DNA from 3 places in the Amycolatopsis sp. NPDC043889 genome. Region 1 is predicted to be linked to each of the others. Evidence: riboswitches for the same ligand, from Rfam matches in the RefSeq annotation. Region 1 holds a riboswitch; each other region holds the start of a gene.
The links. Region 1 has a riboswitch for S-adenosylmethionine ahead of AC0685_RS11920 (methionine ABC transporter ATP-binding protein). Riboswitches for the same ligand answer to the same signal wherever they lie in the genome.
Positions count from the first base shown of each region.

Region 2: another riboswitch for S-adenosylmethionine. It lies ahead of thrC (threonine synthase); the one in region 1 lies ahead of AC0685_RS11920 (methionine ABC transporter ATP-binding protein).
Region 3: another riboswitch for S-adenosylmethionine. It lies ahead of AC0685_RS21340 (aminotransferase class V-fold PLP-dependent enzyme); the one in region 1 lies ahead of AC0685_RS11920 (methionine ABC transporter ATP-binding protein).

Region 1 is NZ_JBWKEC010000004.1:351,718-354,984, reverse strand. Features, by position in the region: gene AC0685_RS11925 (4-(cytidine 5'-diphospho)-2-C-methyl-D-erythritol kinase) at 1-810, opposite strand, end outside; gene AC0685_RS11920 (methionine ABC transporter ATP-binding protein) at 930-1,940, opposite strand; SAM riboswitch class I at 2,153-2,243, opposite strand; gene rsmA (16S rRNA (adenine(1518)-N(6)/adenine(1519)-N(6))-dimethyltransferase RsmA) at 2,491-3,267, opposite strand, start outside.
Region 2 is NZ_JBWKEC010000014.1:89,882-93,148, forward strand. Features, by position in the region: gene AC0685_RS24585 (ComEC/Rec2 family competence protein) at 1-190, shown strand, start outside; gene thrC (threonine synthase) at 208-1,473, opposite strand; SAM riboswitch class I at 1,487-1,620, opposite strand; gene holA (DNA polymerase III subunit delta) at 1,756-2,739, shown strand; gene rpsT (30S ribosomal protein S20) at 2,792-3,052, opposite strand.
Region 3 is NZ_JBWKEC010000011.1:39,664-42,930, forward strand. Features, by position in the region: gene AC0685_RS21335 (hypothetical protein) at 1-534, opposite strand, end outside; gene AC0685_RS21340 (aminotransferase class V-fold PLP-dependent enzyme) at 554-1,918, opposite strand; SAM riboswitch class IV at 1,951-2,065, opposite strand; gene AC0685_RS21345 (M23 family metallopeptidase) at 2,194-2,877, opposite strand; gene AC0685_RS21350 (potassium/proton antiporter) at 3,009-3,267, opposite strand, start outside.

The DNA.
Region 1 (3,267 bases):
CAGGAACGCGCAGGTCGGCCCGGATCCGGACACGGTGCCGGCGAGCGCCCCCGCGTTGACTCCCGCCCTCAATGTGCGACGCAGCCCCGGACGCAACGAGACAGCGGCCGCCTGCAGGTCATTGCCAAGAAGCAGCGCCAGCTGCCGCGGGTCGCCGGATGCCAGCGCCTCCACCACCGGAGTGTGCGAGCCGATTCGCGGCGGGCTGCCCTCTTCACGCAACTTGTCCAGCTCGCCGAACACCCGTGGAGTCGAAAGCCCACGCTGGTCGAAGGCCAGGACCCAGTGGAAGGTGTGCCTCGACAAGACAGGCACCAGCTGCTCGCCTCGGCCGGTGCCCAGCGCTGTCCCGCCGTAGAGCGCGAAAGGTACATCGCTACCGAGCTTCGCGGCGATACCCGCCAGTTCGTCCCGGGAGATGTCGAGCTTCCAAAGCGACGCGAGCCCCACCAGCGTCGCGGCCGCGTCGGCACTGCCACCGGCCATCCCGCCCGCGACCGGGATGCCTTTGCGCAACACGACTCTGACCTTGGACTCGCCGTCCGCCTTGCCGACGTGAGCCGCCAACGCCTGCGCCGCCTTCCAGGCGAGGTTGTTGGCTCCTGTCGGTACGGAACCTTCACCTTCGCCGTAGACCTCGACACCGGGGTCCTCGGTGACCGCGACGGTCACCTCGTCGGTCAGGGAAAGCGCCTGGAACACGGTCACCAGCTCGTGGTAACCGTCCGGGCGTACGTCACCGACCGACAGGTGCAGGTTGACCTTGGCGGGAACCCTGACGGTCACTGGGGGCGGTACGACGGCGAGCACGCGTCAAGCCTACGTGGCCGCTCCACTTGCGCTGTCACCAGGAGAAAGAGAACGGACGGGTCGGACGCGAACGGGCCGCCCGGACGAAATTCGTCCTGAGCGGCCCGTTCGCGGAGAAATCAGGCAGCGACACCCTGCGGCCCGCGGACCGGGTGGGTCACGTGGCCGCCACGTTCGGCGATCCAGGCGAGCGCGGCGTCCGCGCGCTCACCACGCACCCCGAGGCGGAACCGGCCGACCGGCGTGTCGCCGATCCGGGTCAGGCCGCCCCCGATGGTGGCGAGTTCGACGTCGAAGCGACCGGCGGCCTCCGGCAGCAGCGCACCGACCGAGGCGAAGCCGACGAGCACGACGTCCACCGCGCGGTCGTACTTCGAGGCCTGTGCCCGCCCGGTTTCGATGGCGGGAAGCAGCGCCTGCGCGGTCCGGCTGTTCGGGTCGGAGACCAGGTCGAGCACGGTTCCGCGTTCGATGATCGCGCCGGCCTCCAGAACCGCGACGTCGTCGCAGACACGGCGGACCACGCCGGCGTCGGGAGTGGTGAGCAGCACGGTGACGCCGAGCTCGGCGCGCGCGCGGTCGAGCACGGTCAGGACCGCGCCGGACTCCTCGGGCTGCACGCCCGCGGTCGGGTCGTCGGCCAGGAGCACGGACGGCCCGGCGGCCAGCGCCTTGGCGATGGCCACGCGGCGCAGCTGCCCCGCGGACAAGTCGCCCGGTCGCTGCCCCGCACGGGGGGTGAGCCCGACCAGGTCGAGCAGGTTGCCGACCCGGTTGCGGCGCTGCGGCCCGTCGAGGCCGAGCTGCTCGAGCGGCGAAGCGATGTTGCCGGCGATGGTGCGCTCGGCGAGCAATTCCGGCTTGGTGCTCACGACTCCGACCTGGCGCCGGATTTCGCGGAGCCGGCGTCCGTCGAGTGTCCCGGTGTTGAGGCCGTCGAGACGGACGACGCCGCGGTCGGGACGCTCCTGAAGACCGATGCACCGGGCGAGGGTCGATTTGCCGGAGCCCGCCGGACCGACGACCCCGAACAGCGAGCCTGCTTGGATGTCCACGCTCACATCGCGCAGTGCGACGACGGGATTTCCGTTGAGGGGAAAGGACTTGGACAGGTTTTCGACAGTGATCACGAAGGGCTCCATGCACATGGGGCGCTGCTTCTTTCGAGCGCGCCAACCGTCACCGAGTAACCGTCCGGGAAACGAACGGATTCAGAGATAAGGGAAAGGACTCAGGCAGTAACGGTGGAGCGTCGACACGCACTTACCGTGCGGCGACCTTCATCGACGACACGTCGCCTGGTCAGCAGGAGCGGGTGGGTGACCCTGTTCATTAGGCACAGCCTCCATCGGTCCTGGCGGTAGCACCTGCCCTGTGGAGGGTGGTTGCTGCGACTTCGGCGAGCCAGGTCTCTCAGTCGCTCGGGATGGCTTATTGAGTAAAACCGATCCCACTGGATGAAAGCAAGCGCGTAGGCGCAGATCACACGTCTGGTCGCGTCCATCATACAGGATGGGAAGTCCATATTATGAGACGCCAGTAGGCGTATCTACGTCACGACAGGCGCGCTGCCTGCTAAGACGAGGTCCGCCCACGCCGAATCGAGAGGAGGAATCACGCAGGTGCGCGGCCTTGGCCTGCCGCCGTTCGCGCGGCTCCGGTCACACCTGCGACACGTGGTCAGCCGGCGGCCGCGGCGATCCGGGCGAACTGATGAACGTCCAGCTGCTCCCCGCGAGTCTTGGGGTCGATACCCGCCTTTTCGAGCAGTTCCCCCGCGCGTTCGGCGGAACCGGCCCACGACGCCAACGCGGCACGCAAGGTCTTCCGCCGTTGCGAGAAGGCGGCGTCGACGACCGCGAACAGCCGTTCCCGATCCACGGACGACACCACGTCGCCCCGTTCGAACGCGACCAAGGCGGAGTCGACGTTCGGAACGGGCCAGAACACCGCCCGGGGCACCGCGGCGACCTTGCGCGTCTTCCCGTACCAGGCGAGCTTGACGCTGGGAACGCCGTAAGTCCGGCTTCCCGGACCCGCCGCCATCCTGTCCGCGACCTCGGTCTGGACCATTACGAGACCGCTGGTCAGCGACGGCAGTTCGGCGAGCAGGTGGAGCACGACGGGAACGGCGACGTTGTACGGCAGGTTCGCGACGAGCGCCGTCGGCCGCGCGGGCAGATCGTCCGCGGTGATCCGCAACGCGTCCGCGCCGACGACCGTCAGCCTTTCGCCCCCGCCTCGTTCTGCCACGGTGCTCGGCAGCCGCCCCGCCAGGACAGGGTCGATTTCAACCGCGACGACCTCGGCGCCGGTCGCGAGCAGCCCGAGTGTCAGCGAGCCGAGGCCCGGCCCGACCTCCAGGACGACGTCCCCTTCGCCGATCCCCGAAAGGTCGACGATGCGGCGCACCGTGTTGGGATCGTGCACGAAGTTCTGACCGAGCTTCTTGGTCGG
Region 2 (3,267 bases), on a different contig from region 1:
GGCGGCGTTGGTGAGCGTCGGCGCCGGAAACACGTACGGGCATCCGAACAAGTCCACTTTGGACAATCTGGCCGCCGTCGGCGCGTCGGTCGCCAGGACGGACACGGACGGCGACACCGCGGTCCTCGCCGACGCGCGAGGCCTCGCCCTGGTACGCCGGGGTGAGCCCCGCGGCCCGCCTCGTACTTGAGGCGGGCCGACGGGAACTCAGATGCCCAGAGCCTCGCGCACCGCGTCGGCCGAGGCGCTGACGGTGGCCTTGGGGCCGATCTTGTCCTCGACGGCGTCGAGGGTCTTGAGGCCGTCACCGGTGATCAGCAGGACGATCTCCTCGTCCGGGTTGAGCTTGCCGGTCTCGATGAGCTTCTTGGCCGTCGCCACGGTGACGCCGCCGGCGGTCTCGGTGAAGATGCCTTCGGTGCGGGCGAGCAGCCGGATGCCCTCGACGACCTCTTCGTCGGTGACGTCTTCGATCGCGCCACCGGTGCGGTTGACCACATCGAGGACGTAGGGGCCGTCGGCCGGATTCCCGATCGCCAGCGACCGGGCGATCGTGTCCGGCTTGACCGGTTGGACGACGTCGTGCCCCGCGCGGAAGGCCGCCGAGACGGGGGAGCAGCCGGTGGCCTGCGCGCCGAACACCTTGTACGGCGTCTCGTCGACGAGGCCGAGCTGCCCGAACTCGCGGAAACCCTTGTCCACCTTGGTGAGCTGGGAACCGGAGGCGATCGGCACCACGATCTGGGAGGGAAGTCGCCAGCCGAGCTGTTCGGCGACCTCGAAGGCCAGCGTCTTGGAGCCTTCCGAGTAGTAGGGCCGGACGTTCACGTTGACGAACGCCCAGCTCTCCTGCTCGGCGGCGAGCTGGGTGGCGAGCCGGTTCACGTCGTCGTAGTTGCCGTCGACCGCGATCAGGTCACCGTCGTACACGGCGGTGGTGAGGATCTTGGCGCGTTCCAGGGTCTTCGGGATCAGCACGACCGACCGCCAGCCGGCACGGGCCGCCGCGGCGGCGACGGCGTTGGCCAGGTTGCCGGTCGAGGGACAGGCGAGCACATCGAACCCGAACTCGCGCGCGGCCGCCAAAGCGACGGCGACCACGCGGTCCTTGAAGGAGTGGGTGGGGTTGCCGGTGTCGTCCTTGACCCAGACCTTCTTGACACCCAAGGCTTTCGCGAGCCTGTCGGCCTGGATGAGCCGGGTGGCGCCGGGTTCGGTGTTGGGGATCTCTTCGACATTCGAGGGAACGGGAAGGAGTTTCTTGTAGCGCCAGATGTTCTTCGGTCCGGCTTCGATGTCCTCGCGGCGCACGCGGCCGAAGTCGTAGGCGACTTCGAGCGGCGAGAAATCCTCGGCGGAAACGAATTCGGGAGCGAGCGGCTGCCGGTGTCCCTCTTCCTTCGACACCAGTTCGACGGCCGGTCCGAGATCCGGGGTCTTGGTGGTGGAGGTCGTGCCGAGGGTTGCGGTCATCGCGAGGTTCCTTTCCTCATCTGCCCCGCCGTGGGCGGGCCGGAATTGGCACCGTGTTCGTCAGCTACCCCGCGATCGCGGGATGACAGGCTGACGCCGGTTGCCGGGGCTTCATCGGGCCGTTCCCTCTGCCCCTCTGGATGAGCGGTATTCGATTGTCGGCACGCGCATGATCGCGTCGCCTCGCCAACACCGTACGACATGAGGCTCAGGTGGGGCCACAGTGCCCGCAACACATCACCGGACAAAGCACACGAGAGGAGGAGTGGCAGGATCGTCACCGTGACGACGCAAGCTTCCGCCCCATCGCCGCTGGTCCTGGTTCTCGGTGAGGAAGAGCTGCTGATCGAACGCGCGGTCCGCAGCGCCTCGGACGCGGCCAAGGCGGCCGACCCGACGGCGGATCTCACCCGGATCCGGGTGTCGGACCTCACAGTCCCAGCCCTCGCGGAGATGGTCAGCCCCTCCCTGTTCGCCGAAGGCCGGGTGATCGTCCTCGAGTCCGCGCACGACATCTCGCAGGAGCTAGCCGACGGGGTGATGGCCTACGTCAAGGCCCCCGCCGACGGCATCGTGCTCGTCGTCGTGCACAGCGGAGGCGGCCGGAGCAAGGCCGCGAAGGGGCTTCCCGCTGCCTTGAAGAAGGCCGGTGCGGAGGTTGTCGAGTGCCCGAAACTGACCAAGCCCGCGGAGCGGGAATCCTTTGTCCGCAACGAGGTCCGCCGGGTCGGCGGGAAGATCGACGGTGCGGCCGTGCTCGCGCTGATCGACGCGGTCGGTTCGGATCTGCGTGAACTGTCGTCGGCGGCGACCCAGCTGGTCGCGGACGCCGGCGGAACGGTCGACGAGCAGGCGGTCCGGCGCTACCACCGGGGCCGTGCGGACGTGAACGGGTTCGCCGTCGCGGAGAAGGCCGTCGCCGGGGACAAGGCGGCGGCGCTGGAGTCGCTGCGCTGGGCGATGCAGCTGGGCGTACCGCACGTGCTGGTCGCGGACGCCCTCGCCGACGCCGTCCGGACGATCGCGCGGGTGTCCGGTGCCGGTCGCGGGAACCCGAACCAGATGGCGGGTGAGCTGGGGATGCCGCCGTGGAAGGTGCGCAAGGCCCAGGGGCAGGCCCGCGGCTGGGGCCAGGACGGGCTCGCCACCGCGATGCGGGTGGTCGCCCGGCTCAACGCCGAGGTCAAAGGGGTCGCGGCCAACCCGGAGTACGCGCTGGAGCGCGCCGTCCTGGAGGTCGTCGCCGCCCACGGCGCAAGCCGCTGAACACGGCGAAGGGCCCCGGCGACGCGCGTCGCCGGGGCCCTTCGAAAGCCGATCAGAGAGAGTTCGCGCGCTTCGCCAGCGCGGACTTCTTGTTGGCGGCCTGGTTGGCGTGGAGAACGCCCTTGGTCACGGCCTTGTCCAGCTTCTTGGCCGCGTCCTTCTGCAGCTCCAGGGCCTTGGCCTTGTCGCCGGCGTCGGCGGCCTCGCGGAACTTGCGGATCGCGGTCTTCACCGAGGACCGGATCGCCTGGTTGCGCTGACGCGCCTTCTCGTTGGTGGTGATGCGCTTGATCTGCGACTTGATGTTGGCCACGGGGGCGCTCCTCTTGAATCTCTCGGTGGTTTCACCGCCGCGCTGTGACCGGCCCTGCGTGCTCGTGGGAGCGCGCGGGTTTCCTCCATGACGGAATGCCACACGACGGTGAAAGGCAAGCTTAACAGCCGTCCAGGGGTGGCTCGCGGCCACCTCGGGACGGGTGCTTGAGGTACGGTGCGGAGCGTAGTGCCTAGGGTTCCGCCGCCTGCCCG
Region 3 (3,267 bases), on a different contig from region 1:
GAGCACGACCGCGCAGAGCACGAACGCCGCGGCCACGACCAGTACCAGCACGCTGCGCTCCAGCCAGGCGAGCCCGACGAGGCCCAGCGTCAACAGGATCGCGCTCCGGGTGTCACCGTCGAGATCGAATTCCCAGTAGCCGACCAGATCCGCCAGCACGATGGCGACCAGTCCGCCGAGCGCGATCGCGGCGACCTTCCACCAGCGCATGGTCTTTGTCCGGATGGCGTAGAACAGCACCGTGCCGAGGTAGACCGCGAGAACGGCGAACAGCCAGTCGTCGTTCCGGCCGGCGATGTCGAACGACGTGTCCAGCGCGGCGGCGGTCTCGCGGCTCATCTCGACCCCGCGCAAGGATCCGAAAACCCCACCATCACCGACCCCATACAGATTCTGGGTCAGGAACTGCTGCTCACCGGCGGGCGCGTAGGCGAACCAGCCCCCGGACCACATCCCGCCGAAGGCCACCACGATCAGCTGAGCGAAACCCAGCAACGCCAGCGGAAACCAGTAACGCGGTCGCTCGTTCCCCATGCGGGGAGAGGATAGTGGGTCAGGCGCAGAACGGGGGAAGTTCGCGCGGATCGTTCTCCGGCACCCAGCGGCCCTCCGGCTTCTCGTACTGCCAGCGCGCGCCGCGGGCGACGATCTGGCGCAGCGCCAGGACGATCCGGTCCACGTGCTCGGTGGTGCTGCCGAGGCCGAGGCTGACCCGCACGGCCTGCTGCCCCGTCGCACCGGCCACGGCGATCAGCCGCTTCGTCGCCACGTGCGCGCAGAACGCGCCGTCCCGCACACCGATGCCGTACTCCGCGGACAGCACCGCGGCGAGCCAGCCTGGGTCGAAGCCGTCGACGACGAAGCTGAGCGTGCCGACCCGGTCGACCGGCGCGTCGAACAGCCGCAGTTCGGCGAAACCGGGGATGGCGGCGAGGCCGCGACGCAGCCGCGCCAGCAGCTCCTCCTCGTGGGCGACGATCCCGCCCCAGTTCGCGGCCAGGGTCTCGCAGGCGACACCGAGCGCGTAGACGCCGACGGTGTTGGGCGAACCGGCTTCGTGCCGCTCGGCGCCGGAATTCCAGACCACGCCGAGGTTTTCGGAGTCACGGGTGACGAGCTTCGTCGCGCCGCCACCGGCGAGGTACGGCTGAGCCGCGCGCAGCCAGTCGGCGCGGCCGATCAGCGCGCCGGCACCGAAAGGCGCGTACAGCTTGTGCCCCGACAGCGCGACGTAGTCGACGTCGAGATCGCGGATCGAGATCTTGCGGTGCGGCGCGAGCTGCGCCGCGTCGAGCGCGATCCGGGCGCCGTGCCGTCGCGCGACGGCCGCGATCTCCTTGACCGGCAATAGTTCCCCGGTCACGTTGGACGCTCCGGTGAGCACCACCAGGCGCGGGCCCTGCGGGCAGTCCGCGAGCGCTTCGTCCACGGCGGACACCGCGGCGAGGCGGGTCCGAGGGGTTTCGATCCGGCGGACGTTCGGTCCCTTCCACGGCAGCAGCGCGGCGTGGTGCTCGGTGTCGAACACGACGACCGACGTGTGCTTCGGCAGGCTGCGCGCGAGAAGGTTGAAGGAATCGGTGGTGTTGCGGGTGAACACGACGGTGTCGGTCGACCGCGCGTCGACGAAGCCGCGCAGGATTCCGCGCGTGCGCTCGTAAAGCTTGGTCGAGACCTGCGAGGCGAACCCGGCGCCGCGGTGCACGCTGGCGTACCAGGGCAGGAATTCGTCGACCGCGGCACGCACCTTGTCCAGGCAGGGGGCGCTCGCCGCGTGATCGAGGTTGGCGTAGCCGATGTCGCCGCCGGTGACCAGCGGGACCCGCAGATCGGCGCACGCGACCGTCGGGATTTGGTGCGTGGCAACGGTTTCAGCAACTTCAGCGGGAGCGCTGGTGCGTTCGAGTGCGAGAGTCATCGTCATCCTCCGGGTCAGGGGACCCGACGAGGATCCCGCGCTTGCCCGTCGCACCACGCGACGAGCCAGGTCCTCACCCGGGGCACCCCACCGCGGTAGGAGGGTTGCCGGTCAGCTAGCCGGGGCTTGACGCTGACACTCGTGACCTAGGAACGAAGTTAGCGGATGAGCGGGCGATCGAGCCAGCCCTCGTCCGCATCTTGAGACGCCGCTCACGTGCTCCGCAAGCGGGAAGAACCGCTGCCCGGCGCCGCGCCGCGCCGGGCAACGGCCGGTCAGACCCGGAATCGGCCGGGCAGCGGGACGGTCGCGCGGGAGGAGACCTCAGTCGCTGTGCCGGAGTACTGATCGGTGCCCGCGGTGAACCGCCAGCCGCCGAAGGTCTTGCCGTCGACGGCTTCGCCGTAGGCCTCGGCGACCTTGGTCGAGACCTCGTCGTAGGACAGGCCGTTCCAGTTGCCCGCGCCGACCCCGAAGTCGCGCGAGTCGCCGCCCTGCACGGCCGCCGTGGGCAGGGTCCACAGGGTGAAGTGCACATGGGCGCCGGTGCTGCTGCCACCACAGGGCAGCGCGTTACCGGTCCGGCCGAGCGCGTCGCCGGGGGCGACCTTCTGGCCGTCGGTGACCGCGATGTTCTCCAGGTGGTAGTACCCGGTCCGCCAGCCGCCGTCGTGGTCGACGGTCACCCAGTCGCCACCGGAGCAGTGCTGGATCCGGACCGTGCCCGCCAGCGGGGCGCGAACGGTCTTGTCCCCGGGGCTGAAGTCGATGGCGTTCTTCACTCCGGACGTCCCGTTGTCCGAGTGGATCCCCGCCGAGTAGACCGACTGGCCCGTGTCGAAGGGGAGCCCGAACGCGGGAAAGGCCCCGGCCGCCGTCGCAGTCGGGGCGGCGAGAACCACTCCGACGAGCGCCACAGCGGCCCCCAGACCGGCGAACCGCACAGGAAGTTTCGTCACCTTGCGTACTCCTTACCCCGTGACACTCACCCATTCGATGGAGTCAGTTGCGGGGAAAGTAATTCAAAGGGAGTACGAAAGGGAAGAATTTTCTGAGATCAACCGACGAACAGCTGGTGCCGGTTCGTGACCTACTGGCCGGATTCGCCCTTCCACCTGGCGAGGCGGCCTGCGCGGTCGACGGCCCGCAGGCGTCGTTCGGCCGCGTCACGGGCTTCGGCGGTCGTCACGACGAGTAACTGGTCGCGTTCCTGGAGCCTGGTGTTCTTGTTCGGCGTGAAGCCGGAGCCGTCTCGGACGAGGAGGCTGATCGTCGCCCCCACCGGCAGCCGCAGTTCGGCCAGGTACACGCCGTGCATCTTCGATCCCGCGTGGATCCGGACCTGCAGG